4 regions of the Mesorhizobium hunchu genome follow, and region 1 is predicted to be linked to each of the others. Evidence: predicted binding sites of a transcription regulator. Region 1 holds the regulator's gene; each other region holds the start of a gene.
What was found. Region 1 encodes PhoB, which activates phosphate uptake and scavenging genes when phosphate is short. Its sites were predicted from a motif close to TGTCATNNANCTGTCAT; they were not measured.
Positions count from the first base shown of each region.

Region 1 (7,449 bases):
TCCCCTTTTTGCGTCCATAGTATCGCTTACCCTGTTGCCGACTAACAATGAACGCATATCGACGCGGCATCGGTGAAACGGTGCGGGTTCAGGCCGACAGGGGAATCCGGATGGCGACGCTCAGCCCGCCGGGCCGGAAGTCGCGATTGATGGTGCCACGCAATTCGCGCGTGATGTTCATGTCGATCAGCTTGGTGCCGAAACCCGTCCTCGAAGGCGCTTCCAGATCCGTCTGGCCTCTTTCTTTCCAGTCGAGGGCAAGCGTTCGGTGCCGTCCCAGCCCTTCCAGCCGCCATGACACGTTCAGCGCATCGATCGACTTCGCCGCCTCGCCATATTTGAGCGCGTTGGTGGCCAACTCATGGAAGGTCAGGCCGAGCGCCTGGGTGGTGGTTTCGTCGAGCAGCACCTGCGGTCCCGACAACAGGTTTTCGGGCAGCTCCTTGCCGAACACCTGGCCGAGTTCGATCCGCAACAGATCGCTGAGATCGGCTTTCTGCCAGCGCGATCGCGTCAGCATGTCCTGCGAAGCGGCCATCGCCTGAAGCCGCGCCGCGAAGGAGTTGGAGAACTCGTCTATATCTTTCGAGCCTGCCGCCGTCTGGCGCGCGATAGCCAGCACCCGGGTGATCGAATTCTTGATGCGATGCTTCATTTCCTGAAGCATCAGATCCTTTTCGAGCAGGCTCTTTTCCGAGCTTTCGTGCAATTGCGCGACAGCATCGTAGGCCCGCTCCTGATAGCGCGACACCAGCGCGATCGCGCTGGCCAGCAGCAGGCCGAAAATGCCGAGCATGATGGGAACGATCCGCGACGACGGCGCCGAAAACGCACTGGTCGGCCTGAACAGGATCGTCCATTCGCGCCCGGCCACCGTCATCTGCCGCGTCGCCAGGAGTTTGTCGCCGAACGCATTCGTCGGCGGTGTTTGCGAACGGAACATGAGATTGTCGGGATCGACGCGCCCGTCATAGACCTCGATATTCACCGGCAGCAACGGCGCGCGCCGAAGGGCCGCCTCGAACAGTTCCTTGGCGCGGAACGCGGCATACAGGAATCCGCTCGTGACGGTGGTCTTGGTGTCCACGACGTCCGGCGCGGTCGATACGGTCAGGCGCACGAACACCATAAAGCCTGGATATCCCTGCCCCGTGCCGGTGTTCTTGCCCAGCATCGTCAATCCGCTGGCGTGCTGCTCATCGTCGACCATGGCCTTCTGGATCGCCGCCCGGCGCACAGGATCGCTCATCATGTCGTAACCGATGGCGGTTCGGGTCGCGTCGTCCAGCGGCTCGAAGAGCACGATGGGCGCGCGCCACGCCAGGGTCGATGCCGGGTAGATGGATCGGTCGAGGCCCTGGTCGTCGCGCATCTCGCGTTCCGCCACGGCTTCATTTCCGGCCTTGACCAATCTCAGGAAGCCGATGCCGCGCAGGCCGGCGAAATTGCCGTCGACGTCCAGCGCATCGAAGAACGCCTTGAACTCGCTCTGCCTGATTTTGCCGTTGCGGGCGTCGAACAGCGCCTGCGTCGCCCGCAGCAGCGACAGATGGAGATCGACGCGGCTCTCTATGCGGTTCAGCGTATCGTCAGCCGTGGCGGCGAACTTGATGCGCGCCGCCTCCTGCGAGGCGAAAAAGGCGAAACCGGCCATGGCGAGGCTCACCAGGGCGACAGCCACAAACGCTGCGATGGGCAACAACTTCTTCAATTATCGGCGTGGTCCGCTAAAGGCTACGCCCTTCTTAGCAATCTGGCGCGTCAACACAATGGCTGGATATTGGGACAGCGATATCCGCAGGTCATGCTGACCATAGGCGATACCGGACGAAGATCCGCCGAGCGCCAGAGATGCGCGGCAGGCGTGCGGTAACCATCGTCGAGGAAGCGCTGCGCGCGCCAGGCGTCGCGGCTTAATCTTCTCGGATGGCGTAGCCGGCGCCGCGAATGGTGCGGATGACATCGGGCATCCTGCCGGTGTTGACCGCCTTGCGCAGCCGCCCGACATGCACGTCAACGGTCCGCTCGTCGATATAGATCGTCTCGCCCCAGACATTGTCGAGAAGCTGGCTGCGCGAGAAGACGCGGCCGGGATGCCGCATCATGAATTCGAGCAGCCGGAACTCGGTCGGGCCGAGCCTGATCTCGCTTTTCTTGCGGTAGACCCGGTGCTGCTCGCGGTCGAGCATGATGTCGCCCACCTTCAGCACGGACGACAGCACTTCCGGCTTCGCGCGGCGCAGCAGCGCCTTGACGCGCGCCATGAATTCCGGCGTCGAGAACGGCTTGACCAGATAGTCGTCGGCGCCCGTCTGCAGGCCACGCACGCGGTCGCTTTCCTCGCCGCGCGCCGTCAGCATGATGATCGGCAGGCGCTCCGTCTGCGGCCGCATCCTGAGGCGCCGGCAAAGCTCGATGCCCGACACCGCCGGCACCATCCAGTCCAGGACCAGCAGGTCGGGCGTGCTTTCCTGCAGCCGCACCTCGGCCTCGTCGCCACGCGTGACGACCTCGACCTGATAGCCCTCCGATTCGAGATTGTAGCGCAGGAGCACGCCGAGCGGCTCCTCGTCCTCGACCACCATGACGCGCGGTGCGATCATCGGTTCCAAACCTTGCCTCAGGCCGCCGCCGTCTCGTCCCGCTTGGGACGATTGGGCGGCAACTGTTCGCCTGTCAGGATATAATACGCATTTTCGGCGATGTTGGTCACGTGGTCGCCGATGCGCTCCAGGTTCTTGGCGCAGAACAAAAGATGCGTGCAGGCGGTTATGTTGCGCGGGTCCTCCATCATGTAGGTCAGGAGTTCGCGGAAGACAGCCGTATAGCGCGCGTCGATGCTCTCGTCGCTGGCGCGCAGCCGGGTAAGCGCGGCGGCGTCACCCGCTGCATAGTCGCGGATGACGTCGTCGACCTGTTCGAGCACCAGATGGGCCATGCCCTCGATCGAATGGGACAGGTCGCGCGGCACGGCGTTCTCGCCGACGGCGCCGACCCGCTTGGCAATGTTCTTGGCAAGGTCGCCGATCCGCTCCAGATCGCCGGCCATGCGGATCGCCCCCAGCACCGAGCGCAGGTCGTCGGCCATCGGCTGGCGCCGGGCGATCAGCGTGATGGCGCGGGAATCCAGCTCGCGCTGGCGCTCGTCCATGACGATGTCGTCGGAGACGACGCGCTGCGCCAGCGCGACATCCGCCGACAAAAGCGCCTTCGTCGCGCCGCCGACCATCGTGCCGGCCAGTTCGCCCATCCCGTCGATGATCTGCCCGATCTCGCGCAGATCGTCGTCGAAGGATGCAACCGTATGTTCAGCCATCTGCCTTCCCCGTTATCCGGTGCCGCCGCTCAGCCGAACCGGCCGGTGATGTAGTCCTGAGTGCGCTTCTCGCGCGGCGAGGTGAAGATCTTCTCGGTCTTGTCGAACTCGATCAGCTCGCCGAGATACATGAAGGCGGTCTTGGAGGAGACGCGCGCCGCCTGCTGCATGTTGTGGGTGACGATGACGATCGTGTAGTCGTCCTTCAGTTCGTCGATCAGTTCCTCGATCTTGGCCGTCGACAGCGGATCGAGGGCCGAGGCCGGCTCGTCCAGCAGGATCACCTCGGGCTTGACCGCGACCGTGCGGGCGATGCACAGGCGCTGCTGCTGGCCGCCCGAAAGCGACAGGCCGCTGGCGTCGAGCTTGTCCTTGACCTCGGTCCACAGCGCAGCGCGCTTCAGGGCATGTTCCACGCGCCCGTCCATCTCGGACTTCGGCAGTTTCTCGTAGAGCCTCACGCCAAAGGCGATATTCTCGTAGATCGACATCGGGAACGGCGTCGGCTTCTGGAACACCATGCCGATGCGGGTGCGCAACAGGTTGAGGTCCTGCGAGCGGTCGAGGATATTGCGGCCGTCGAGCAGGATCTCGCCGTCGGCGCTCTGGCGCGGATAGAGCTCATAGATGCGGTTGAAGCACCTGAGCAGGGTCGACTTGCCGCAGCCCGACGGACCGATGAAGGCGGTGACAGAGCGCGCCGGCAGGGACAGCGAAATGTCCTTCAGCGCCTTCGACTGGCCGTAATGGAAATTGAGGTGCCTGACCTCGATCTTGGCGGTCTCGGCGGCCGGTTCGGCGGCCACGTCGAGTTCGGTGGACAACATCGGTTTCATCTGTCCTCTCTGCGTCCGGTGAGGCTGCGGGCGAAGATCGAAAGGCCCAGCACCGTCAGGGTGATGATAAGCGCTCCGGTCCAGGCGAGCTGCTGCCATTCCTCATAGGGGCTGAGCGCGAACTGGAAGATGGTCACGGGCAGGCTGGCCATCGGAGCATTGAGATTGCTCGACCAGAACTGGTTGTTGAGCGCGGTGAAGAGCAGCGGCGCCGTCTCGCCCGAGATGCGGGCGATCGACAAAAGGATGCCGGTGACGATGCCCGACAGCGCGGCGCGGTAGGCGACCGAGCGGATGACGATCCAGCGCGGCGCGCCGATCGCCGTACCGGCCTCGCGCAGCGTGTTGGGCACCAGGTTCAGCATGTCCTCGGTGGTGCGCACCACCACCGGTATGACTAGGATCGCCAGCGCCACCGCGCCGGCGAGCGCCGAGAAATGGCCCATCGGGCGCACCACCAGTTCGTAGACGAACAGGCCGATGATAATCGAGGGCGCCGACAGCAGGATATCGTTGATGAAGCGCACGACCGTGGTCAGCTTCGAGAAGCGCCCGTACTCGGCCATGTAGGTGCCGGCCATGACGCCGACCGGCGTGCCGACGGCCACGGCGATGACCGTCATGACGACCGAGCCGTAGATGGCGTTGAGCAGGCCGCCCGCATCGCCCGGAGGCGGAGTCATTTCAGTGAAGACGGCGAGATTGACGCCGGCCAGCCCTTTCCAGACCAGCGCGCCGAGGATGAGGGCAAGCCAGGCGAGGCCGATGCCGGCGGCGACGACGCAGAGCGTCATCATCGCCGAATTGCGCACCTTGCGGCGGCTGTGAAGGGAGGTTGCGGCGGCGACGGTCATGTCGGTCTTCTCTCTCAGGCGCCGGCCTTGCGCTCAATCCGCATCAGCATGTAGCGCGCCAGAGCGAGGATGAGGAAGGTGAGGACGAACAGGATGAGGCCGAGGGCGACCAGCGAGGAGGTGTAAAGGTCGCCGTCGGCTTCCGTGAATTCGTTGGCGATCGTCGCCGAGATGGTGGTCCCCGGAGCCAGCAGCGAGGCCGAGATGCGGTGCGCGTTGCCGATCACGAAGGTTACCGCCATCGTTTCGCCCAGCGCGCGGCCGAGGCCGAGCATGACGCCGCCCATGATGCCGACGCGGGTGTAGGGAACGACGATGCGGCGCATCACCTCCCATGTCGTGCAGCCGATGCCGTAGGCCGATTCCTTCAGCACGGACGGCACCGTGTCGAACACGTCCTTGGTGATGGAGGTGATGAAGGGCAACACCATGATCGCCAGGATCAGCGCCGAGGTCAGCATGCCGATGCCGTAGGGCGGGCCGGCGAACACCGAGTTCAGCACAGGGATGTTCTTGAAGAGGGCGATCAGGAAAGGCTGGACCGTCGTCTGCAGGAACGGCGCAAAGACGAACAGGCCCCAGATGCCGTAGATGATGGAAGGAATGCCCGCCAGAAGCTCGACGGCGATGCCGATGGGCCGCCTGAGCGGACGCGGGCACAACTCCGTCAGGAAAATGGCGATGCCGATGCCGATCGGCACGGCGATCAGGATGGCGACGGCAGAGGTGACGACGGTGCCGTAGATCGGCGCCAGCGCGCCGAAATTCTCGGTAACGGGATTCCAGCTTTCCGTGGTCAGGAAGGCCGGCCCGAATTTGGACAGGGCTTCCCACGAGCCGGCGACCAGCGAGATCGCGACGCCGCTCAGGATCAGCAGGACGAGGATCGCCGCACCCTTGGCCGTATTATGGAAGATCGTGTCGGTAAGCGCGAAGCGGCGTACGGTCGCCTCTCTGTCGCGCATGGATTGCGCGGTGGCTACAAGCGTCATCCAGCCAATTCCCGTCCGGGTTCGATCAGGCGTTCAAGAGAGCCGCGGGGTCGGCAACACCGGCCCCGCGCACCCGTTCGGTCTCAGTTCGTGGCGGCGAAGAGCGGCTTGCCGTCGGCGCCCACGATGTTCTTGGCCCAGGTGTCCTCGATGCTGTTGACGACACCGTCCGGGATCGCGACGTAGTCGAGACCGGAAGCCATCTCGCCGCCCTTGTTGTAGGCCCAGTCGAAGAACTTGAGGGCTTCGCCGGTGGTGGCGGCGTCGTCGGGGGTCTTGTAGAGGACAACCCACGTCGAAGCCGTGATCGGCCAGGAGTCGGCGCCCGGCTGGTTGCCGAGGATCACGCCATAGCCCGGAACCGAGTTCCAGTCGGCGTTCGAGGCGGCGGCCGAGAACGAAGCCAGGGTCGGATCGACCTTCTTGCCGTCCCTGTTGATCATGTCGGTGAAGATCAGCTTGTTCTGCTTGGCGTAGGCGTACTCGACGTAGCCGATCGAGCCCTGCGTCTGCGCGACGTTGTTGGCGACGCCTTCATTGCCCTTGGCGCCGATACCGACCGGCCATTCCAGAGCGGTGGCGACGCCGACCTTGTCCTTCCACTCGCCGTTGGTAGCGGCCAGGTAGTTGGCGAAGTTGAAGGTCGTGCCCGAACCGTCAGACCGATGGACCACGGCGATGGCGAGGTCGGGCAGCTTGGCGTCGGGGTTCAGTTTGGCGATGGCCTCGTCGTTCCAGTTGGTGATCTTGCCGAGGAAGATGTCGGCCAGCGTCGCGCCGTCGAGAACCAGCGAGCCCGGCTCGACGCCCTCGATGTTGACGACCGGCACGATGCCGCCCATCACGACCGGGAACTGCACAAGGCCGGTAGCCTCAAGGTCTTCGCCGGAGAGCGGCGCGTCGGTGGCGCCGAAAGTCACGGTCTTCGCCTTGATCTGCTTGATGCCGCCGCCGGAACCGATCGACTGGTAGTTGAGGCCGGTGCCTGTCTCCTTCTTGTAGGCATCGGCCCACTTGGCGAGGATCGGGTAGACGAAGGTCGAGCCGGCGCCCGTGATGTCGGCGGCATAGGCGGCGGAAAGGGTGAGGGTTGACGCCGTGGCCATTGCGATCGCAACGACCGACGCGCGGAGGAAATGTCTCATTGAGCCTGCTCCTGTCGGACTGGTCTTTGGCGCTTTTGCCAGCGCCCGAGCGAGGCCATAGCCACCGTTTGTTACAGTCGCATGACAGTTCCGTGTCGGTCCGATAACGGTTCTTATGCGGCAACGGCGTCGTGTTGAAACGCGAGCGTCAGGAGATGTTGTGAATCAGCGGCTTGCCTGCGCAGGCCGGCGTCCAGCGAGAATTCTCGCTCGGAATGAAATACTTTGCCCGGGAAACGGCCTGTCAGGCGCGGCGTTTCGCGCCAGCCGCCTCGCCCAGCCAGCGCGCGACTTTTTCAGACAGCG
Region 1 covers NZ_JBEBMG010000002.1:615,474-622,922, forward strand. The annotation lists gene ABMA46_RS06495 (CHASE domain-containing protein) at 89-1,711, opposite strand; gene phoB (phosphate regulon transcriptional regulator PhoB) at 1,914-2,603, opposite strand; gene phoU (phosphate signaling complex protein PhoU) at 2,621-3,316, opposite strand; gene pstB (phosphate ABC transporter ATP-binding protein PstB) at 3,346-4,152, opposite strand; gene pstA (phosphate ABC transporter permease PstA) at 4,149-5,006, opposite strand; gene pstC (phosphate ABC transporter permease subunit PstC) at 5,021-5,998, opposite strand; gene pstS (phosphate ABC transporter substrate-binding protein PstS) at 6,082-7,143, opposite strand; gene ABMA46_RS06530 (PAS-domain containing protein) at 7,388-7,449, opposite strand, start outside.

Region 2 (7,449 bases), on a different contig from region 1:
TGCCATGCCTTGAGCGCCTGCTCCTTTCGCCCCGTGTCGGCCATGATCTGCGCCAGGCCCGAGAGGGCGCCGAAGTGGCGCGGCTCCAGTTCCAGCACCCTGTCGATGTCGGCCATCGACTTGGCGTAGTTCTTCATCAGGAAATTCACGGTGGCGCGGCGGTTCCAGCCTTCCACGAAATCAGGCTGCAGCGTCACCACCTCGTCGAGGAAATCCATCGCGACGTCGAACTTCTGGTCCTGGATGGCCTTTTGTGCCCATTGCATCATCAGGTCGACGGACGCCGACCCCGAATCGTTCCAGACCATGTAGATCTGGTTGGCGATGCGCTCGGCGGCCTTCTCGTTGCGTTCGCGCTTGAGGTCGGCGAACAGCTTGTCGAGACGCTCGGCCCGGGTGCCGGGCGTGGCCTGCGGCGGCGCGACGTCCCGTGCCGCCGGCCCTGCCGCCAAGGCCGATGGGGCAAGGGAAACACTCAGGAAAGACGTCGCCAGAACGGCAAAAACGATCCGCATGGGCTGGAGTCTACTTCCATCCCGCGGATCGTCAAACCGATTTGTGCGTGAAAGCGCCGCTCTTGCGAGAGCGTCCGCCGCTCAGCCCTGGCGCGCCTTGTAGCGCGGGTCGGTCTTGTTGATGATGTAGATGCGTCCCTTGCGGCGGACCAGGCGGTTGTCCCGGTGACGCGCCTTGAGCGCCTTGAGCGAGTTCTTGATCTTCATGGCATTGCCCGTCAGTTCTGTGCCCCTACGGGCCAACCAAAAGGCGCGCCCGAAAGCGCGCCGAATTCGTGGCTTGGCTCATAAACGAGGCGCATAGGGGCTGTCAACCGCCAGTGCAGAGTTCCCCTCCCCCTTGAGGGGAGGGTGGCCAGCCGAAGGCTGGTCGGGAGAGGTCGCCAACCCTGGGACACGACCTCAGGACCGTGAAACGATGGTGATGACCTCCTCCCGCCTCGCTTCGCTCGGCAACCTCTCCTCAAGAGGGAGGGAAAGTCGGCGTCACCCGCGTGAAATGCCCCATCTTGCGGCCCGGCCGGGCCTCGGCCTTGCCGTAGAGATGAAGCATCACGTCGGGTTCCGCCAGCAGCGCGGGCGCACGCCCGACATCGTCGCCGATCAGGTTTTCCATCACGCAGTCGGCATGGCGCACGGTCGAACCGAGCGGCAGGCCGGCGACGGCACGGATATGCTGCTCGAACTGGGAGACGAGGCAGGCCGCTTCCGTCCAGTGGCCGGAATTGTGGACGCGCGGCGCGATCTCGTTGGCGATCAGCGATCCGTCGGCCATCGCGAAGAACTCCACCCCGATGACCCCGACATAGCCGAGCGCATCGAGGATGGTGCGCGCTGCCTCATGCGCGGCGGCAGCCGTCTGCGGCGGGATCGTCGCCGGCAGGGTGGAGGTGTGCAGGATGCCGTCGCGGTGGACGTTTTCCGCCGGGTCATAGGCAGCGAACGCGCCATCGGCCGCGCGCGCGGCGAGGACGGACACCTCGCGCTCGAAGGCGACCAGCGATTCCAGGATCAGCGGCACGCCGCCCATCGCCGCGAATGTCCCGTCGAAACCGACCGTTTCCATGTTGCGGAACACGCGCTGGCCCTTGCCGTCATACCCCATGCGCCGGGTCTTGAGCACGCCCGAGCCGTCGAACGCGGCGAGCGCTTCGGCAAGCTGCGCATCGTCGTCGACGGGCAAGAACCGCGCTGTCGCGATGCCGATGCCGTTCAGGAAGGTTTTTTCTACCAGCCGGTCCTGCGCGACTTCCAGTGCGCGCGCAGGCGGCCGGACAGGAACCGAGGCCGCCAGCGCGTTCGCGGCGGCGACGGGAACATTCTCGAATTCGTAGGTGACCACCGCCGAGACCGCCGCAAGCTCGGCGAGCGCGGCCGGATCGTCATAGGCGGCGACGATCTGACGGTTGCAGACCTGGGCTGCCGGGCAGTCCGCCTGCGGCTCCAGCACGACCGTGCGATAGCCGAGTCGGGCCGCGGCCATGGCCAGCATTCGGCCGAGCTGGCCGCCGCCGATGATGCCGATCGTCGTGCCGGCCGGCAGCATCGCGCTCATGCCGCATCCGTCGGCTGGGCGGCGACCTTCGCCGTCTGCTCGGCGCGCCAGGCATCGAGCCGCGCGGCCAATGCCTCGTCGGACAGCGCCAGCACCGCCGCGGCGAGCAGCGCGGCGTTGATCGCGCCAGCCTTGCCGATCGCCAGCGTGCCGACCGGAATGCCGGCCGGCATCTGGACGATGGAGAGCAGCGAATCCTGCCCCGACAGCGCCTTCGATTCCACCGGCACGCCGAACACCGGCAGCGGCGTCAGCGCTGCCGTCATGCCCGGCAGGTGGGCGGCCCCGCCGGCGCCCGCCACCACCACCTTATAACCGGCGGCCTTGGCGCCCCTTGCGAAGTCGTAGAGCCTTTCCGGCGTACGATGCGCCGAGACGATCAGGCTCGTGTGGGAAATGCCGAGCGCCGCGAGCGTATCGGCGGCATGCCGCATCGTCGCCCAGTCGGACTGGCTGCCCATGATGATGGCGACGTCGGCGCGCTGGTCGGTCAAGGGCGCGGTCTCCCGTTCAAGGAAGGCCGCGCCTTAGCGGAAATGGGCGCGCATCGCAAGGCAGGCGGCCGCCAACATCAGGCAGGCAGGGCGCCCACCCCTTGAGGCTGCCCGCCACCCTGCGAGCGACGGGACGGCTGCGCGCGATGCAGATACACCGCGAAAGTATCCCAGGGCGGCGTGATGGAAAGCTGGGAGAGGATCCGACACACCTCGCCGCGATGGATCGCCGAATGCAGCGCGACATGCATGAGCATCTCCTGCCGGGTCATGTAGCCTTTGTCTCCGTCGGTGAAAGTAAAAGCGACCGGACCGGAAAGTTGCTTCAGGCCGACCTTTTGAAGGTACTCCTGGTACCAACGATCTGTCGCCACCACCGCGGCGTGAAGCTCCTTCAACGCCGGCGTCTCGGCCGTGCGATCGGAGCCATATTGGCGCCCGGCGCCGCCCAGATGCCCCGCGAATATCCGCGCAACGACGTGATAATGATCGATCAGCCCAAGCGCCGTATCGAGTTCGGCAGCCTGCTTCCCGGGATCGAGGGTGGCCAATCTGCCGAGCAGATCGTCGTTTGCCCAGGCCTGATATCCATATAGGGTGCGAAGCATTTCGATCATGAGGGGCTTCCCGGCTCGAAGAAAATGCGAGTAACTTCTCCATATTCTGGACGGGAGCGCCTGATTGTCTACTCGCATTGCAAAACGCAAGCCTTCCATGCGCAAGGAGCCCCGCCAAGCCAGGTCCCGGGCGACGGTCGAAGCGGTCATCGAGGCTGGGGCTCGCATTCTGAGCGAAAGGGGATGGGCCGGCTTCACCACCAACAAGATCGCCGAGGCCGCCGGTGTCGGCATAGGGTCACTCTATCAGTATTTCCCCGACAAGGTCTCGTTGGTGGACGCGATCAGGCGGCGGCATCTGGACGACAGCCTCGCCGCCGTCGAAGGCGCGCGAAGGCAAGGGCAGCCCCTTGCCGAATATCTGGAAATCCTGGTCTCCAATATAATCGAGGCGCACAGCAAACATCCCGGCCTGCACAGGGTGCTGCTCGACGAGGCTCCCGGCCTTGAGGCCTACAGAGACCAGAACAGCCAAGTGGAAACGCGCTACCTTTCGCTCTACGCGCAGGCGGCAGCCGTCTATCGCCCGCACGATCCGCACGCAGAGGCCGTCGGCCTCATGATCTCGGACATCGTCGACGGGGTGATCCACAACGCGGCGCGACGCGGAACGCTGAATGACCCTGGCATCCGCAGGGAGTTGGTCAGGATGATCCGTCTCTATCTGGAGGACGAGGGTTAGAATCGGGAATGACGGGAATTCCTGTCTTCAGGGGCCGCTCCGCCGGATCGTCGCGCTCACGCGATGATGTCGGGAATGATCCTGTCTTCCAGCGCCGAGAGCCGGTCCTTGACGGCGAGCTTCTTCTTTTTCATGCGCTGGATCTGCAGCGGGTCGCAGCCGGTGGCGATCATCGCGTTGATGGCGGCGTCGAAATCGGTGTGCTCCTGTTTCAGCCGTGCGAATTCGAGACGAATCTCGGCCTGTTCCTGTTCCGACATGTCCACCATCTGGGTTCCGGCGCACGGTCGCGCATATGGGGCGGGACCGGCTTGAAACGTCCCCGCCGGCGCTCTGCGCATATCACATTTCACGATGTCGGGAAATGCTACCACGCGGCATTCGACATCGCGATTGTAAGGTGGCACAGTGTCATCCAGCCGTCATGAAGGCGGACCTGCGGTGGACGGCCTTCGACGGTTGCAATCGAGGAAACCATGAAAGGGAGAACCAATCATGTCTCTTGCATCCCATCTTGATGAGCTGCGGAAGAAGCATGGCGACATCGAGCGCGAGATCGACGAAGCCTTGCTTCATCCATCGGTAGACGACCTCGAGATCGTCAACCTGAAGCGGCGCAAGTTGGCCCTCAAGGACGAGATTGAAAAGCTGGCGGGAAGCCCGACCACGCACTGAAGACCCCTATTCTGACCAGAAAGGCCATCCGGGCCGGCGACAAATATCGTCGCTGGCCCGTGGTCCGGTTGTTTCATTCGATTTCCACCCGGTTTTCCGCCGGCGGGACATAATATTGCCTGTTCCGCCGTGTTTTCAGGAATGGCGGACGGAACGATTTGTCGTTGCGCCGGCCCTGAACCATTGACAAGCCCGGCGGCGTCCGCCACCTCATGCCCGGTGCGCGTGCGAGCACGGCGAAAGAACCAGATGCAGGACCGCCGGCAATGACCGGATATTTTTCCTCTCCCTTCGAGCGCCGCAGATCGGTCGGCGTCGATGTCGGCGGCGTGGTCGTCGGCGGCAGCGCGCCGGTCGTCGTGCAGTCGATGACCAACACCGACACCGCCGATATCGACCGCACCGTCGCCCAGGTCGCGGCACTTCACCGCGCCGGATCGGAGATCGTGCGCGTGACGGTCGATCGCGACGAGAGCGCGGCGGCCGTGCCGCGCATCCGCGAGCGGCTGGAGCGGCTCGGCATCGACGTGCCGATCGTCGGCGACTTCCACTATATCGGCCACAAGCTGCTGGCCGATCATCCGGCCTGCGCCGCGGCACTTGCGAAATACCGCATCAACCCCGGCAATGTCGGCTTCAAGGACAAGCGCGACCGCCAGTTCGCGGAAATCGTCGAGATGGCGATCCGTTACGACAAGCCGGTGCGCATCGGCGTCAACTGGGGCTCTCTCGACCAGGAACTGCTGACCCGGCTGATGGACCAGAACCAGGCACAGGGTTCGCCGCTCACCGCCATTGAGGTGACGCGCGAGGCGATCGTGCAGTCGGCGATCCTGTCGGCCGAGATGGCCGAGGAGATCGGTCTTGCGCGCGAAAAGATCATCCTGTCGGCCAAGGTCAGCGGCGTGCAGGACCTGATCGCCGTCTACACCGAACTGGCGAAGCGCTCCGACCATGCGCTGCATCTCGGCCTCACCGAGGCCGGCATGGGTTCCAAGGGCATCGTCGCCTCTTCCGCCGCGATGGGCATCCTGCTCCAGCAGGGCATCGGCGACACGATCCGCATCTCGCTGACGCCCGAGCCGGGCGGCGACCGCACCCGCGAGGTGCAGGTGGCGCAGGAACTGCTCCAGACGATGGGGTTCCGCCAGTTCGTGCCGATCGTCGCCGCCTGCCCCGGCTGCGGCCGCACGACCTCGACGGTGTTTCAGGAACTGGCGCAGAACATCCAGGACGACATCCGCGCCAACATGCCGCTCTGGCGCGAGAAGTACCCCGGCGTCGAGCAACTCAAGGTCGCGGTGATGGGCTGCATCGTCAACGGCCCCGGCGAATCCAAGCACGCCGACATCGGAATATCGCTGCCCGGCACCGGCGAGATGCCGACGGCGCCCGTCTTCATCGACGGCGAGAAGGCGGCGACCCTGCGCGGCCCGCGCATCGCCGAGGATTTCCAGAAGATGGTCGCCGACTACATCGAGCAGCGCTTCGGCCAAGGCATGCAGGCCCAAGAAATGCAGGCAAGAGCCGCCGAATAGCGCTTCAGGCCGCGCCGTGCCTCTTTCAACTACCCCCACCCCCGACACATCCCCTCAAGGGGAACGGGAATCTGCTGCGCCCTTGTCCCCCTCCCCCTTGAGGGGAGGGGTCAGGGGTGGAGGTAAACTCAAGGGCGCACTGTTCGTACTGATCCTCGTTGCTTTCGGCTCTCCTGCGGTTGCCGACCCTCCGCATTCGCTGTCGGCGCGCGAGCGGCTGATCGACCGCGTCTGCGCGCTGATCGCCGCCGAGGCCGACCGCAACGGCCTTCCACGAGAGTTCTTCGCCCGCCTGATCTGGAAGGAAAGCCGCTTCGACCCCAACGCCGTGAGCCCGGCCGGCGCGGAAGGTATTGCCCAGTTCATGCCCGGCACCGCGAAGATGCGCGATCTGGCCGATCCGTTCGACGTCGGCCAGGCGATCGCCGCTTCCGCCGCCTATCTGGCCGAGATGCGGGCCGGCTACGGCAATCTCGGGCTGGCGGCGGCCGCCTACAATGCCGGCGAGTCGCGGGTGACGCGCTGGCTCAATTCCGGCGGCTTCCTGCCGCTGGAGACGGAGGACTACGTGCTCGACATCATGGGCGAGCCGTCCGACAGGTTCATGGACAGTGTCTATCAGGGCGCCGTTCATCCGCTGGATCCCAAAATGCCGTTCGCGGTCGCCTGCCGACGGTTGCCGGTCATCGAATCCAGTGTCATCGCCATGTCGACGATTCCGACCAAGCCGTGGGGCGTGCAGGTGGCCGGCAATTTCCGCCGCGCCGCCGCCGTGCGCCAATGGCAGCGCCTGCAAGCCCGCTTCCCGGCGCTGCTGGCGTCCTACGAGCCGGTGGTGAGCCGGGTGCGCACGCCGATCGGCCGGCGCGGCATCTATGCGGTCCGCATCGGCGCCGACAGCCGCGGCGCCGCCGACGCCATCTGCCGCAAGCTGCACGGCGCCGGCGGCTCCTGCGTCGTCAGGAAGAACCGCTGACTTTCAAGCCCGAGCCTCAGGCGGGCCTCCCGAAAGGCAGTGCTTCACGAGACCCGGACATCGAGACATCAGCCCGCCGCAGCCATCCGGGCCTGGGCGCGCGGGAAGAAGATCGCCCGGGCCGGATCGACGTCGTAATGCGCTTCAAACGCCGGCGCATCGCCAGCGAGCTGCGCCACCGACTCGAGAATGTAGTCCACCTTCTCGTCCGGCAGCAGGACGCTGAAGTTCAGGCGCGTGAAACCGGGCTTGCTGAGCTCGTCGCCGGCAAGGATGGCCTGCCTCATCGCCTCGGAGCGGTCGTCGTCGATCGACAGCAGCCGGTGGACATACGGCCCGGCACAGGCGCAGCCCCCGCGCGCCTGGATGCCGAACCGGTCGCTCAACATGCGCGTGA
Region 2 covers NZ_JBEBMG010000001.1:105,570-113,018, forward strand. The annotation lists gene ABMA46_RS00525 (hypothetical protein) at 1-515, opposite strand, end outside; gene ykgO (type B 50S ribosomal protein L36) at 597-722, opposite strand; gene ABMA46_RS00535 (5-(carboxyamino)imidazole ribonucleotide synthase) at 979-2,070, opposite strand; gene purE (5-(carboxyamino)imidazole ribonucleotide mutase) at 2,067-2,564, opposite strand; gene ABMA46_RS00545 (DinB family protein) at 2,642-3,181, opposite strand; gene ABMA46_RS00550 (TetR/AcrR family transcriptional regulator) at 3,279-3,863, shown strand; gene ABMA46_RS00555 (YdcH family protein) at 3,920-4,123, opposite strand; gene ABMA46_RS00560 (YdcH family protein) at 4,359-4,538, shown strand; gene ispG (flavodoxin-dependent (E)-4-hydroxy-3-methylbut-2-enyl-diphosphate synthase) at 4,805-6,076, shown strand; gene ABMA46_RS00570 (lytic transglycosylase domain-containing protein) at 6,216-7,052, shown strand; gene ABMA46_RS00575 (aminotransferase class V-fold PLP-dependent enzyme) at 7,121-7,449, opposite strand, start outside.
Region 2: the regulator PhoB is predicted to act here: its motif matches at 4,273-4,289, upstream of ABMA46_RS00560 (YdcH family protein).

Region 3 (7,449 bases), on a different contig from region 1:
TGAAGGCCGGCGACGAAGAACAGGAAATTGTAGCTGATCTGCTTCCAGGCGGCGGCGGCGATGAGCAGGATCATCGCATGCGTGCCATTCAGCACGGGGTCCCACGGGATTCCCATGCGCCGTATCAGCACCGCGACCGAGCCGATCGAAGGATTGAACATGAAGAGGAACAGCATGCCGGCGATGGCCGGCGCCACCGCGTAGGGCCAGATCATCAGCGTGCGGTAGAAGCCTTTGCTGCGCACCACCTTCTCGGCCATCACCGCGAGCAGCAGCGCGACGCTCATGGCGACCGCGGCGGTGGCGACGGAGAAGACGATCGTGACCTTGATCGAATTGATGTAGGCCGGCTCGGCGAGGACTTTCTGGAAATTCGCGAACCAGACGAATTTCGATTTAAGGCCGAAGGGATCCTCCTTCAACATGGACTGGTAGAGCGCCTGCCCCGCCGGCCAATAGAAGAAGATCAGCGTAATGGCGAGCTGCGGCGCCACCAGCAGATACGGCAGGACCTTGTTGGGAAAGACGACGCGCTGGGCCAGAGTGAATGTCCTCGTTCGCCAGGAGCGCCCACGCCGGGAAGCGTGGGCGCGAACTCAACCTCGATCAGCCGCCGGTCGCTTCCTTGATCGCGGCGTTGCCGCGCTGGACCGCGTTGTCGAGCGCCTGCTGGGCCGTTTCCTGGCCGGCCAGCATCTTCTCGAACTCCTCGTTCTGGATGTCGCGCACCTGCGGCAGGTTAGGCAGGCGCACGCCCTTGGAATTGTCGGTCGGCGCCTTGCCCATCATCTGCAGGATCGGCGTCTCGCGGCCGGGGTTCTTGTCATAGAAGCCGGACTTCTTGGTGGCCTCATAGGCTTCGAGCGTGACAGGCAGGTAACCGGACTTCTCGTGCAGGTACTGCTGCACCTCGGTCTTCGAGAGGTAGGTGAAGAAAGCGGCGACGCCCTTGTATTCCTCATCGGACTTGCCGCCCATCACCCACAGGCTGGCGCCGCCGGGCGTGGTGTTCTGCGGCGCGCCCTTGGCGTCGCTGTCATAGGGTAACTGGCCGATGCCGTAGTTCATGCCCGATTTGACGATATCGCCGAGGCCGCCCGAGGATTCGGTCATGATGCCGCATTCGCCGGCCAGAAAGATCTGCTTGGCCTCGGAGGTGCGGCCGCCATATTTGAAGGTGCCGTCCTTGGCGAGGTCCGCCAGCGCCTGGAAATGATTGACGTAGATCGGCGCGTTGATCTTCAGCTCCGGCGTGCCGCCGGCGAGACCGTTCTGGTTGGTCGCCCACGGAACGTCGTTCCAGGCGGCGAAGTTCTCGAGATGGATCCAGGTCAGCCAGGTCGACGTGTAGCCGCAGGCCGCCGCACCGCTTTCCTTGATCTTCTTGGCGTCGTCCCACACCTCGTTCCAGGTCTTGGGCGGCGTGTTCTCGTCCAGCCCGGCCTTCTTGAAGATATCCTTGTTGTAATAAAGGATCGGCGAGGACGAGTTGTAGGGGAAGGACAGCATGGTGCCGTCGGGCTTGGAGTAGTAGGCAACGATGCCGGGCAGGTACTGGCTCTTGTCGAACTTGAAGCCCGCGTCGGTCAGCACGTCCGCGACCGGCTTGATCGCGCCTTCGGCCGCCATCATCACGCCGGTGCCGACGTCGAAGACCTGGATGATGTCCGGCGCCTGGCCGGCGCGGAAGGCGGCAATGCCGGCGTTCAGCGTCTCGGGATAGGTGCCCTTGAAGACGGGAACGATCTCGTAGTCCTTCTGGCTGGCGTTGAAGTCCTTGGAAATCTTGTCGACCACCTCGGCATTGGCGCCGGTCATGGCGTGCCACCAGGTGATCTTGGTCACGGCAAAGGCCGAGGTGGTGGAAAGCAGGGTCAAGGTGGCGGCGAAACCGGCCGCAAAGCCGCGAAACTTCATGTCTCTCTCCCGATCTGTCGTTGGCGAGGTGAACCCGCGGCGGGAGTATCGACGGATTATGACAGGTGCACAACAGTTTTGTTATAGCTGCGTGACCTTTCACACGAAGTTCGGTTCGGTTTCGTTTCCAGCCAAGGCGGATCTTCTTAGCTGGCTTGCGCCGCTTCGATCAGCCGCTTCGCGTCGGAGCTCGACCATTCCGCCGGGCCGTTCATATGACCGATCAGGCAGCCGTCGCCATCCACCAGCATGGTCACCGGCAGGCCGAGCGCCAAGCCGCGTTTTTTTACGGTGTCGAACAGCTTGAGCGTCGGCTCGCGATAGAGCTTCAGATTCTTCACGCCGATCTCGCCCAGGAACTTCTTCGGCTTGGCGTCATCGCCGGTGTCGACGTTGATGGCCACCACCTCGAACTTGTCGCCGCCGACTTCCTGCTGCAGGGCGTCGAGCGCGGGCATTTCGGCGCGGCAGGGCGCGCACCAGGTCGCCCACAGATTGACCAGCAAGGTCTTGCCGACCCCTTCTCTTCCGGCAAGGTCGGCGATCGTCATCGGCTTGCCGTCGGGCCCCTCGAAGGCTAGTGCCTTCATCGATTGCGGCGGATCGGCCGGCAGCAGGGCGGCGACCTGCCCTGTCGCGGCGGCTGCGACCGTTTTCGCCTTGGCGGCCTTGGCGGCGCAGGCGACGTCGGCGTCCGGATCGGCAGTTGCCGTGTTCGCCGGCGGCTCCGCGTTGCCAAGATGGTTCTCCCTGACATATACCGCGACCGCGCCCACCAGCGCGCCGGCGACCAGCGCGATAAGGATGAGCCGTGCCGCCGGGAAGAGTTTTCTGCCGTCTGCCATTTGAAGTCCGCTTCCGAAACAGGGTCATTATGATGAGCGAGAAGAAGGCCAGCAACCAGATGTGGGGCGGACGTTTCGCCTCAGGCCCGACCGCCGTCATGGAGGCGATCAACGCCTCGATCGACTTCGACCGCAAGCTCTACGCCCAGGACATCAGGGGTTCCGTCGCCCACAGCGCCATGCTGGCCGAAACGGGCATTATTTCGGCGGCCGATCAAGAAAAAATCGCTCACGGGCTGAACACGATCCTGAAAGAGATCGAGGACGGCAAGTTCTCGTTCTCCACGCGGCTGGAGGACATCCATATGAATGTCGAGGCGCGGCTGGCCGAACTGATCGGCCCTGCCGCAGGGCGCCTACACACGGCGCGCTCGCGCAACGACCAGGTGGCCGTGGATTTCCGCCTGTGGGTCAAGGACGAGCTTTTGCGCATCGCCGAGGCCCTGAAAGGACTGATCGCCGCGTTCCTCGACCGGGCCGAGGAGCACGCCGCGACGGTCATGCCCGGCTTCACCCACATGCAGGCGGCGCAGCCGGTCACTTTCGGCCATCATTGCATGGCCTATGTCGAGATGTTTTCACGCGATCTTTCGCGGGTGCGCGACGCCATCGAACGCATGGACGAAAGCCCGTTGGGCGCGGCCGCACTTGCCGGAACCGGCTTTCCCATCGACCGGCAAGCGACGGCGAAAGCGCTGGGCTTTCGCGAGCCGACCCGCAACTCGCTCGACAGCGTTTCGGATCGCGACTTCGCGCTGGAGTTCCTGTCGGTCGCGGCGATCTGCGGCACGCATCTGTCGCGGCTGGCCGAGGAGATCGTCATCTGGTCGACGCCGCAGTTCGGCTTCGTTCGGCTTTCCGATTCCTTCTCGACCGGCTCCTCCATCATGCCGCAGAAGAAGAACCCGGACGCGGCCGAGCTGGTGCGCGCCAAGGGGGGCCGCATCAACGGCAACCTGATCGCCCTGTTGACCGTCATGAAGGGCCTGCCGCTGACCTATTCCAAGGACATGCAGGAGGACAAGGAAGCGGTGTTCGACGCTGCCGAGACGCTGGACCTGATGCTGGCGGCGATGACCGGCATGGTCGGCGACCTCGAAATCAACACGTCGGCGATGAAGAAGGCGGCCGGCGCCGGCTATTCGATCGCTACCGATCTCGCCGACTGGCTGGTCAGGGAACTCGGCATGCCGTTCCGTGAGGCGCATCACGTCACCGGGCGCGCGGTGGCGCTGGCGGAGAGCAAGAAGGTCGGTCTGGAGAAGCTGTCGCTGGAGGAGCTTCAATCGATCCATCCGGCCATCACCGGCGACGTCTTTTCGGTGCTGTCGGTGCAGAAATCGGTCGCCAGCCGCAAAAGCTTCGGCGGCACCGCGCCGGTCGAGGTGCGGCGGCAGGTGCGCTATTGGAAGAAGCGTCTCGCCAAGGCTTGAAGCCGGGTGCAATGAGAACGAAACTCGGCTATAGGCGATGGCTGTGCGGCTCGTGGTCGGGTCGAAACCGATAAGATGGACGGACGAAGCGATGAGCGCTGGAAGGATATTCACCGCACTGGCCCTTACGGCGACCGTGATGCTGGTTTCCGCCTGCGGACGCAAATCACAGCTCGATACGCCCTACCAGGCTGCGGTCCAGGCCCGCAAGGATGCCGTCAAGGCCAAGGATCCCAATCCGCCGCCGGAGCCGGCAAAGCCGGTCACCGACAAGCCGTTCATTCTCGACAGGCTTATCCAGTAACAGCGCTGTCCTTCCATCCAGCGGGTCCAAGCCGGTGAATCATTTCGACTATCGCGACGGCGTGCTCTTTGCCGAGGACGTGGCGGTCCCCGACATCGCGGCAGCAGTCGGCACGCCTTTCTACTGCTATTCGACGGCGACGCTGACGCGGCATTTCCGCGTTTTCCGCGATGCCTTCGCCGGCCTCGACGCGCTGGTCTGCTACGCCATGAAGGCGAATTCCAACCAGGCCGTGCTGACGACGCTGGCCCGGCTCGGCGCCGGTGCCGACGTCGTCTCGGAAGGCGAGTTGCGGCGCGCGCTCGCCGCCGGCATCCCGGCGAACCGGATTCTCTTTTCCGGCGTCGGCAAGACGGCGCGGGAGATGGATTTCGCGCTGCAAGCGGGCATCCTGTGCTTCAACGTGGAGTCCGAGCCGGAACTGGAACTGCTTTCTGCCCGCGCTGTGGCGCTCGGGAAGGTCGCGCCGGTGTCGCTGCGCATCAATCCGGATGTCGATGCGAAGACCCACAAGAAGATCTCGACCGGCAAGGCGGAAAACAAGTTCGGCATTCCGTGGCAGCGCGCGCGCGCGGTCTATGCGCGGGCGGCCACCCTGCCCGGCATCCGAGTCACCGGCATCGATACTCATATCGGCAGCCAGATTACCGATTTGCAGCCCTTCGACGACGCTTTCGCGCTGCTTGTCGACCTCGTCGGCACGCTGCGTGCCGACGGCCATGCGATCGAGCATGTCGATCTCGGCGGCGGTCTCGGCATCCCCTACCGCACCGACAACAGCCCGCCGCCGCTGCCGGACGCCTATGCGGCGATCGTCAGGAAGCGGGTCGGTCCGCTTGGCCTCAAGGTGATGTTCGAACCGGGACGACTGATCGTCGGCAATGCCGGCATTCTTGTCGCGGAAGTGATCTACGTGAAGGAAGGCGATGCAAAGAACTTCCTCGTCGTCGATGCCGCCATGAACGACCTGATCCGGCCCACGCTGTATGATGCCTTCCATGACATCCGCCCGGTGGTGCAGGCGGGGCCTGATGCGCCGCGCATGACGGTCGATATCGTTGGTCCGGTCTGTGAAACCGGCGATTATATCGGTCTCGACCGCGACTTGCCGCGCCTGAAAGCCGGCGACCTGATTGCGGTCGGCACCGCGGGCGCCTATGGCGCGGTGCAGGCAGGCACCTACAACACGCGCCTGCTGGTGCCGGAAGTTCTGGTCGACGGCGACCGCTTCGCCGTCATCCGGCCGCGCCGGAGCTACGAGGACCTGATCGGCCTCGACGTGATGCCGGACTGGCTGACGTAGCCGCCTAGCGGTCTTTTTCCGGCGCGTGCTCGTCCAAAGAATGCCGCATGATGAGCGGCATCTGGCTGATGGTGAACAGCACGGTGATGGGCATCGTCCCCCAGACCTTGAAGGCGACCCAGAAATCGGTCGAGAAGTTTCTCCATACGACTTCGTTCAGGACCGCGAGAAAAAGGAAAAACAGGCCCCAGCGCAGCGTCAGCTTCTTCCAGCCTGCCGCGTCGAGATGGAAGGCCGAATCGAAGACGTAGCCGAGCAGCGACTTCCCGAAGGCCAGCCCGCCGAGCAGGATGACGCCGAACAGCGTGTTGACGATGGTGGGCTTCATCTTGATGAACTCGTCGTCCTGCAAATAGAGCGTCAGCGCGCCGAAGACGAAGACGACGATGCCGGATACCAGTGGCATGATCGGCAGCGTACGCATCAGGATCCATGACGCCAGCAGCGCGATGGCGGTGGCCGCCATGAACAGGCCGGTGGCGATGAAGATCGGCCCGCCCAGCTCCGCCAGCGCCGGAAACTTCTTCGCCAGCCACTCACCGCGCGTGTTGGCGAAGAAGAAGACCATCAGCGGCCCAAGCTCCAACACCAGCTTGAGTATGGGATTGACGGGTTCCTTTTTCGCCTTTTGCGGGTCGGCGGGATCGCGTTCGAGGATTGGGTCGCTCATGGCTTCCTGATCTTGAAATGGCCGGCCTCACGCCACGCCGGCGATGGCGCGGGCGAAGTCGCTGGCGGAAAAGGGTTCGAGGTCGTCGACCTGCTCGCCGACGCCGATGAAATAGACCGGCAGTCTATGTTTCGCAGCAATGGCGACGAGGATGCCGCCGCGCGCCGTGCCGTCCAGCTTGGTCATCACCAGCCCATTCACGCCGGCGACGTTGCGGAAGATCTCGACCTGGTTGAGCGCATTCTGGCCGGTGGTGGCGTCGACGGTCTGGAGCACGGTGTGCGGCGCCTCTGGATCGAGCTTGCCGAGCACGCGCACGATCTTTTCGAGTTCCGCCATCAGCTCGGCCTTGTTCTGGAGGCGGCCGGCGGTGTCGATGATGAGCACGTCGGTGCCGGCTTCCTTCGCCTTCTCGAAGGCATCGTAGGCGAGGCCGGCGGCGTCGGCGCCGAGCTTGCTTGCGACGACCGGCGACCGGGTGCGTTCGCCCCAGATATTGAGCTGCTCGATCGCGGCGGCGCGGAAGGTGTCGCCGGCCGCCAGCATGACCGAAAGGCCGCCCTCGGTCAGCTTGGCCGCGAGCTTGCCGATGGTCGTGGTCTTGCCCGTGCCGTTGACGCCGACGACGAGGATGACATGCGGCTTGTGGGACAGATCGAGTTCCAGCGGCTGCGCCACCGGCGTCAGCACCTTGCCGATCTCCTCCGCCAGCACGGCGCGAACCTCGTCGTCGGCGATGGTCTTGCCATAGCGACTGGAGGCGAGCGAATCAGTGACGCGCAACGCCGTCTCGACGCCGAGATCGGCGCGGATGAGGATGTCCTCCAGATCCTGCAGCGTGTCCTCGTCCAGCTTGCGCTTGGTGAAAACGCCGGCGATGTTGCCGGTGAGCTCGCGCGACGAGCGCGACAGCCCCTCGCGCATCCGCTGGAACCAGGATTTTTTCGCCACGAGCTCCGGCGCGGCAACCGGTTCGG
Region 3 covers NZ_JBEBMG010000001.1:376,101-383,549, reverse strand. The annotation lists gene ugpA (sn-glycerol-3-phosphate ABC transporter permease UgpA) at 1-542, opposite strand, end outside; gene ugpB (sn-glycerol-3-phosphate ABC transporter substrate-binding protein UgpB) at 607-1,917, opposite strand; gene tlpA (thiol:disulfide interchange protein TlpA) at 2,064-2,762, opposite strand; gene argH (argininosuccinate lyase) at 2,795-4,195, shown strand; gene ABMA46_RS01900 (hypothetical protein) at 4,287-4,499, shown strand; gene lysA (diaminopimelate decarboxylase) at 4,534-5,802, shown strand; gene ABMA46_RS01890 (septation protein A) at 5,807-6,472, opposite strand; gene ftsY (signal recognition particle-docking protein FtsY) at 6,500-7,449, opposite strand, start outside.
Region 3: the regulator PhoB is predicted to act here: its motif matches at 1,976-1,992, upstream of ugpB (sn-glycerol-3-phosphate ABC transporter substrate-binding protein UgpB).

Region 4 (7,449 bases), on a different contig from region 1:
GCGACAGCAACGCGGCGTTCAATTCAAACGAAGGATTTTCGGTGGTCGCGCCGACCAGCACGACCGTCCCGTCTTCCATCACCGGCAGGAAGGAATCCTGCTGCGCGCGGTTGAAGCGATGGATCTCGTCGACGAACAGCAGCGTCTGGCGGCCGTTCGCGCGCCGCAGCCGTGCCGCCTCGAAAACCTTCTTGAGGTCAGCCACTCCGGAGAAGATCGCCGATATCTGCTCGAAGGCGAGGCTGGTCTCGCCGGCCAGCAGCCGCGCCACCGTTGTCTTGCCGGTGCCGGGTGGCCCCCAGAAGATCATGGAGCCGAGCGAGCCGGACTGGATGAGGCGCGTGAGCGCTCCGTCCGGACCGGTCAGGTGTTCCTGTCCGACCACTTCGGCAAGCGTCCTCGGCCGCAGCCGGTCCGCGAGCGGCTGGCCGGGCGGCGCCGGCTTCGGCTTGTCGTCGATGTTGAAGAGGTCGGCCATACGTGAAGTATATAAGCTAATCGGCGGTTGGCAGTAGGCAGTTGCCAATGGATTTTCCGACTGCCGATCGCTCAAGCTCAATACCGCAGCACCTGACGCATGGTCTGCCCGTTGCGCACGACCGTAAAGCGCCACCAACGCGTGTTCTGCAACGAGACCTGGGCCAGTTTCTCGGCGCTGTCGATCGTCGTCCCGTTGACCTCGCGCACGACGTCGCCCGGCTGGAAGCCGAAATCGGCGGCGGGTGAATCGCGGCTGACATCCACCACGGCCACGCCCCTGGCGTCGGTGCGCATGCCGAGCCGCTGCGCCAGCCGCGGCGAAAGCTCGGCGACCTTCGCGCCGGCGAAGGGACTGCGCCCGCGCAGCAACACCTGCGATGTCGTTGCGCCTTCTGGCGGACGCTCGAGGGCGATGTCGACTGTCTGCTGCTGGCCCTTGCTCAGCGTACCGAACGTCGCGGTCGAACCGATCGACAGCGTCGCCATGCGATAGTCGAGCGCCTCGATGCTTTCGACCGCCGTGCCGTTGAGGCTCAGCACCACGTCGCCCGGTTTGAGGCCGGCGTTGTCGGCGGGGCCGCCGGGCGCGACGGAGGAGACCAGCGCGCCCGTCGGCGCATCCATCCCGAGCGATTCCGCGATCTGCGGCGTGACCGCCTCGAACTCGGCGCCGATATAGGGCCGCTCGAAGAAGTCGGACCCGGACTTCGCCGCATCCGCGAAGGCATGCACCATGTTGGAAGGAATGGCGAAGCCGATGCCGATCGAACCGCCGCTGCGGCTGAAGATCGCCGTGTTGATGCCGATGAGCTGCCCGGCCATGTTGATCAGCGCGCCGCCGGAATTGCCGGGGTTGATGGCGGCGTCCGTCTGGATGAAATAGCCGGAATCCGAGATGCCGATATGGCTGCGCGCCAACGCCGAGACGATACCGCTGGTGGTCGTCTGGCCGACACCGAACGGATTGCCTATCGCGAGCACCAGATCGCCGACCTCCAGCGCGTCCGAATCGCCGATCGGGATGGTCGGGAACGGCTTGTCGGAGGAGATCTTCAGCACCGCCAGATCGAGCGTCTCGTCCTTGAGCAGGATCTTCGACGTGAACTCCCGCCCGTCCGAGGTCGCGACCTTCACCTCGTCGGCATCCTTGATGACGTGGAAATTGGTGACGACGATACCGGACGGATCGACCAGCACGCCGGAACCCAGCGAGGACTGCGCGCGCGGCTGCGAGCGGCCGAAAAACTGCTCGAAGAACGGGTCGCCGTCGAAGGGCGAGATCACGCGGGCCGTCTGCGAGGCATAGACGTTGACCACAGCCGGCGCCGTCTGTTTCACCAGAGGTGCGTAGGAAAGCTGGATCTCCTCGCGCCCGAACGGCACGCGCCGGTCGGAACCGGATGTGGCGTTCTCGCCTTCGACACCGTGCAGAAGATCGGTCAGCACGTCGCTGAGGCCGGGATCGTCTTTTTTCTCCTCGGCCACCGCACGACCGGCGGTCATCGCCGCGAAAGCCAGCAGAATCGTCGAAATCAGAAGAAGTGGCAGCCCCCGGGCGCGCATATGGCGAATCCTTCCGCAGAATTTTCGGCCATTGTCGCGACGATTGTGCAAAATGAAAGGCTGACGGCCGCTTTTTCGTCCTTCAAAAGAAAAGCCCCGGCGCCGCAGCGGCCGGGGCCTTCTTCCGTGAAAGCGTATCTTACTGTGCGTCGGCGCGCTGGTCGGGTCCGAGATTGAGTGCATCGCGGATCGTGTAGAACATATCCGTCTGGTCGGTCAGGCCGGCGAAATTCGCCGCGCGCGGGCCGAAGGCGGCGACGCGCAGTTGCGCGCCGGTATGCTCCTGGTCGTCCTCTTCCGAATTGCCGTAGCTGACCGTCATCACCGAACCGTCCTTGGTGTTGAGGGCCTGCGTCAGCCCCGGCGCCTTAGTCTCATTCGGGATGATCTGGCTCGAATGGGCATGGTCGGCGGTGACGATCACCAGCGTGTTGCCGTTGGCCTTGGCGAATTCGAGGCCTACCTGCACGGCCTCGTCAAGATCGACAGTCTCGCCGATCTGGCCGCAGGGATTGGCGGCATGGTCCTGCTTGTCGATCGAAGCGCCTTCCACCTGCAGGAAGAAGCCCTTCTCGTTGCCCTTCAGGAGATCGATCGCCTTCTTGGTCATGTCGGCGAGCGTCGGCACGGAAGCCGTCCGTTCAGCGTTGGGCTCGCAGGTAACGGCTGCCTGGTCGATATTGCCGTGGTGGACGGCTTTCGGCCCCTTCCAGCGCACCGGCATGTTGCCTTCGGCGAAAAGGCCGAGCAGCGGCTTGCCGTCATTGGCCTCGCCCACCGCGTTCATCTCGTCCAACGTCTTGACGACGACGAAGCCGCGCTCCGTGGCCTGGTCCATCAACGTCTTGTCCTTCCAGTCGCCGGCCTTAGCCACTTCCCCGAAGGTCTTGGCGCCGCCGCCCAGCGTCACGTCGGGACGCGTGTTGAGAAGCTGTTCGGTGATTGAGCCGAGTCCGCCCTTCTCCAGCGCATCAGCGGGGCACTTCTCTGTCGTCGCTTCCGGACCATAGCACTTGCGCTGCGCCACATGGGCAAGCAGCACGGCGGGCGTCGCATCCTGCAATTCGGCGGTCGAGACATCGCCCGTGGCGAGACCGGCGGCCTTGGCGAGCTCGATCAGCGTGCTGTGAGGCTTGCCGTGGACGTCGACGCCGATGGCGCCGTTATAACTCTTCACGCCGGTCGCCCAAGCTGTTCCGGACGCCGCCGAATCGGTGACGTAGTCAGGCTTGCCCGTTTCCTTGTCGAGCGAATAGTGGGTGTACTGGCCGGTTACCGGCAGGGCGTCGATACCCTTGAAGGAGCCGCCCGCGCCCTCGGCGTAGTTGCGCGCGACGGTGATCTCGGAATCCCCCATGCCGTCGCCGATGAACAGGATCACGTTCTTCACCGGGCCGTCGGTAAGCTGAGCCTGGAAAGCAGCCGTCGCGTCGCCGGCGAGGCGGCGGGCGCCGCCGGGCGCGCTGAGATCGCCCTGTGCGGCGCGCTTGAGATAGGCGTCCGCCGTGGCGTCCTGCGCGAGGACGGGACCGCAGGCAATAAGGGTGGCCGCAGCAACGGTCGCCATCAGCATGTGTCGCGATTGAATGGTCATGATCATTGTCCTTCGCCTGTTTCGAAAAGATGTAAAATGGACATGACCGCTTCTCACCCAGGCCGATGACGGCTGGATGACGGCAGGATTACGGAGGAGTGACGATTCACAGCGCGCGACACTCGACAGACGAAAGAGGTCGATGACGCCCTTCCCGACGCTGTGTAGACTGCACCCCGAAGCGAGGAGAGATCATGAAAAAAGGCTACCGGGCGCTGCTGGACGAAGCCAACGCGGAAATCGAGGCACTTTCGCCGCTTGAGGCCGCGGAACTGCTCGGCGACGACGCCACGATTTTCGTGGACCTGCGCGATCCGCGCGAGATCGAGCGCGAAGGCAACATGCCCGGCGCACGGCATTGCACGCGGGGGATGCTGGAATTCTGGATCGATCCCGAAAGCCCCTATCACAAATCCTATTTCGCCTCGGGCAAGACCTTCGTGTTCTTCTGCGCCGGTGGCTGGCGGTCCGCGCTGGCGACCAAGACGGCACAGGACATGGGACTCATGCCCGTCAAGCACATCACCGGCGGCTTCGGCGCCTGGAAGGCGGCGGGCCTTCCGGTGGAGCCCGTCGATCCCAAATAGAGCCCGGCGCCTTCAGCCTGCGGCTCGAAGCAGCCCGGCCGAGGGCGACGCAACATCCGATACGAAAGCGACGGCGCGCCGGGCAACAGCTCGATCGGTCAGGATACGGCGATGACCCAATCCGTCGGCCCAGTGCAGATGCACATGGTCGCCGGCTGAGGCGTAATCCTCGGCATGATCGGTCGGCACCTCCTTGTCGTCGCGGGCATGGATCACCAGGGTTGCGACCTTCGCTTCCCGCAATTGGCGGCTGCCGACGAAGTCGCCGAGCGGCCGCCCCGCGATGCGCTCGACCTTGCGCGCCATCTCCCGGCTGGACCTCGGACCGACATTCAGCGCGCGGCTGAAGCCGTCGAAAACCATTTGTAGCGAACTGGGTGCGGCGATGAGCACGAGCCTGTCGGCCGCAACCGGCGCAGTCGCCCTTACCGATCCTGCGATCGCGTTGGCAGCGACCGCGCCGCCGAAGGAATGTCCCACGACCGCGGCAAACGGGCCGAACCAGTCGGCGGTCAGCCGCACCGCCTCCACGGCACGCACAAGATGCAACCGCCGGCCGGTGGACTGACCGTGGCCGGGTAGGTCGAGCGACACGACCCTGTAGCCGGCCTCGCGGAAGCCCTCGATCAATACCCGCATGAACTCCGTACGGGAGCGCCAGCCATGCACGACCAGAACCGTGCCGGCACGCGCCCTGCCCGGTTCCGGCCGGAATTCGTGTACGGCAACGCATCCCGTTTGCGTCTTGAGCCGATGATGGCGCGCTTCAGCCATGAAATCACGCGCCCGTTCTATCGCACGCCGCTCGCCGTCGGTGGGGCGATTGGCGTCCGGCGTCCGGCAGAACAGTTCGAAGGCGATGCGCCCGCTAACGCCCGGCGCGAGCCTTTCCCCGAGACCGAACAGGCCGCGGATGACCTTGAGGCCGAACGATGCCATAGTGAGGATCCGTCGAATTCGTTCAAACATGAACATAGTAGTTCAAGCATGAACAAACTACAAGACCAGGTCGAGGGCCAAGCCCGCACCGAACCGCTGCGGGTCGGATCGAATCAGGCGAAGACGCCGCCGGCGGAGCCGTCTCCATCCGAGCCGCCGCCAGCCGAACCGCCCCTATCCGAGCCGCCCTGGGACAATCCGCGCTTCCGCAACTGGGTGGCGGTGGCGCGCGCCTGCCATGTGCTTGAACGGACGCTGGCCGCCAGGCTGGCGCCGCTCGACCTGAAGCCGGCCCAACTCGACGTGCTCATGAACCTGCACCGCCATCCCGGCATGTCGCAGCACGACCTGGCCCGCAAGCTGCTGGTCGGGCGCTCCAGCGTCACCATGCTGCTGCCGCAGTTGGAGACGCGCGGCCTGTTGCGGCGCGAGGGCGACGAGAAGGACAAGCGCATCCTGCGCCTGTCGCTGACCGACGCCGGCGAAACCCTGCTGACAAAGGCGCTGCGGGTTCATACGGCACTGATCGAACTGGCGATGAGCCAGTCGACGCCGCAGGAATGCGACCTGATCGGCGAACAGATGCGGCGCATCGCCGATGTGCTGAAGGACGGCTGAACACCTTCGATCGCGGCGCAAAGCCAGTTCCTTCATTTCCCGCGACGATCCCGGCGCAGAAGCCGTGATGACCAGCCGCAGAGCGCCGGCATTTCCATGCCGGCATATCCGAAGTCCCCTCCCTCCGGCTGATATCTGCCGCCCTCCGCAAGGGGAGGACGGCGAGCTATCTCACGCCTCTGCCGCCAGAGCCGCCTCGCGCAGGCCTTCGGCATCGCCGGTCGCGCCGTTGAAGACGAGGTTCAGTACCACCGAAGAAATGGAGGCTAGCAGGATGCCGGAATCGACCAGCGGACCGATCGCCTTGGGCAACCACATATGGAAGTCGGGGGCGACCACCGGGATCATGCCGAAGCCGACCGAGATGCCGACGACGAAGAGATTATTGCGGCTGGTCTTGAAATCCACGGCGCTGAGGATGCGGATGCCGGTGGCGGCGACCATGCCGAACATGACCAGTCCTGCCCCGCCCAGCACCACCGTCGGCAGCGCCTCGACCAGCGCGCCCATCTTCGGGATCAGACCGAGCACCACCATGATGACGCCGCCGGCGACGCAGACGAAGCGGCTGCGGATGCCGGTCACACCCACCAGCCCGACATTCTGTGAGAAGGACGTATAGGGAAAGGTGTTGAAGACGCCGCCGAGAACGGTGCCGAGGCCGTCCATCCTGAGACCCGACGACAGCATCGGCTGCGTGACCGGCTTGCCGGTCATCTCGCCCAGCGCCAGGAACATGCCGGTCGATTCGATCATGACGACGATCATCACCAGAACCATCGTCAGGATGAGGACGGGCGAGAAGATCGGCATGCCGAAATGGAAGGGCATGATCGGCGCGAACCAGGCGGCACTCGCGACCTTGTCGAAATGCATCAGGCCCAATCCGGCCGCGATGACGCCACCGGCGACGATGCCGATCAGCACGGCGATGTTGGACAGGAAGCCCTTGGTGAAGCGTGCCACGCCAACGACGATGGCCAGCACCACCAGCGACAGCACGATGTTGGAGACCGGTGCATAGGCCGGGTTCGGCACGCTGGGCGCCAGCGCGATGCCGGGCGGCACGGGCGGCAGAGCCGAGCCGCCGGCGTTCACCGCGCCGATCGCCTCCTTCAGCCAGTCCGCATGCACCGGGTCGACCAGCTTCGGCGCGGTCGGACCGACCGGCAGACCGAATATCCATGAAATGCCGATCTTCATCAGCGATACGCCGATGACGAGGATGATGGTGCCGGTGACGACGGGCGGAAAAAAGCGCAGCATCCTCGAAACGAAGGACGCAATGAGCACCGTGATGACGCCCGCCCCGATGATGGCGCCGAAGATGGTGCGCGCGCCGTCTATGCCGGGATTGGCGATCGCCATCGACACCATCGGCCCGACAGCGGCGAAGGTGACGCCCATCATCACCGGCAGCTTGATGCCGAACCATTGGCTCGCACCGAAGGACTGCAGGATCGAGGCGATGCCGCAGACGAACAGGTCGGCCGAGATCAGGAAGGCGACGTCCTGCGGCGGCAGCTTCAGCGCACGGCCAATGATGAGCGGCACCGCAATGGCGCCGGCATACATGACCAGCACATGCTGCAGGCCTAGCGCGAACAGACGCGGCGCAGGCAGCACCTCGTCCACGGAATGCGTGGTTGATGTCATGGCATTTTTTCC
Region 4 covers NZ_JBEBMG010000006.1:67,948-75,396, reverse strand. The annotation lists gene ABMA46_RS12490 (replication-associated recombination protein A) at 1-478, opposite strand, end outside; gene ABMA46_RS12485 (DegQ family serine endoprotease) at 556-1,983, opposite strand; gene phoA (alkaline phosphatase) at 2,183-3,616, opposite strand; gene ABMA46_RS12475 (rhodanese-like domain-containing protein) at 3,832-4,224, shown strand; gene ABMA46_RS12470 (alpha/beta hydrolase) at 4,237-5,163, opposite strand; gene ABMA46_RS12465 (MarR family winged helix-turn-helix transcriptional regulator) at 5,380-5,781, shown strand; gene ABMA46_RS12460 (nucleobase:cation symporter-2 family protein) at 5,953-7,437, opposite strand.
Region 4: the regulator PhoB is predicted to act here: its motif matches at 3,703-3,719, upstream of phoA (alkaline phosphatase).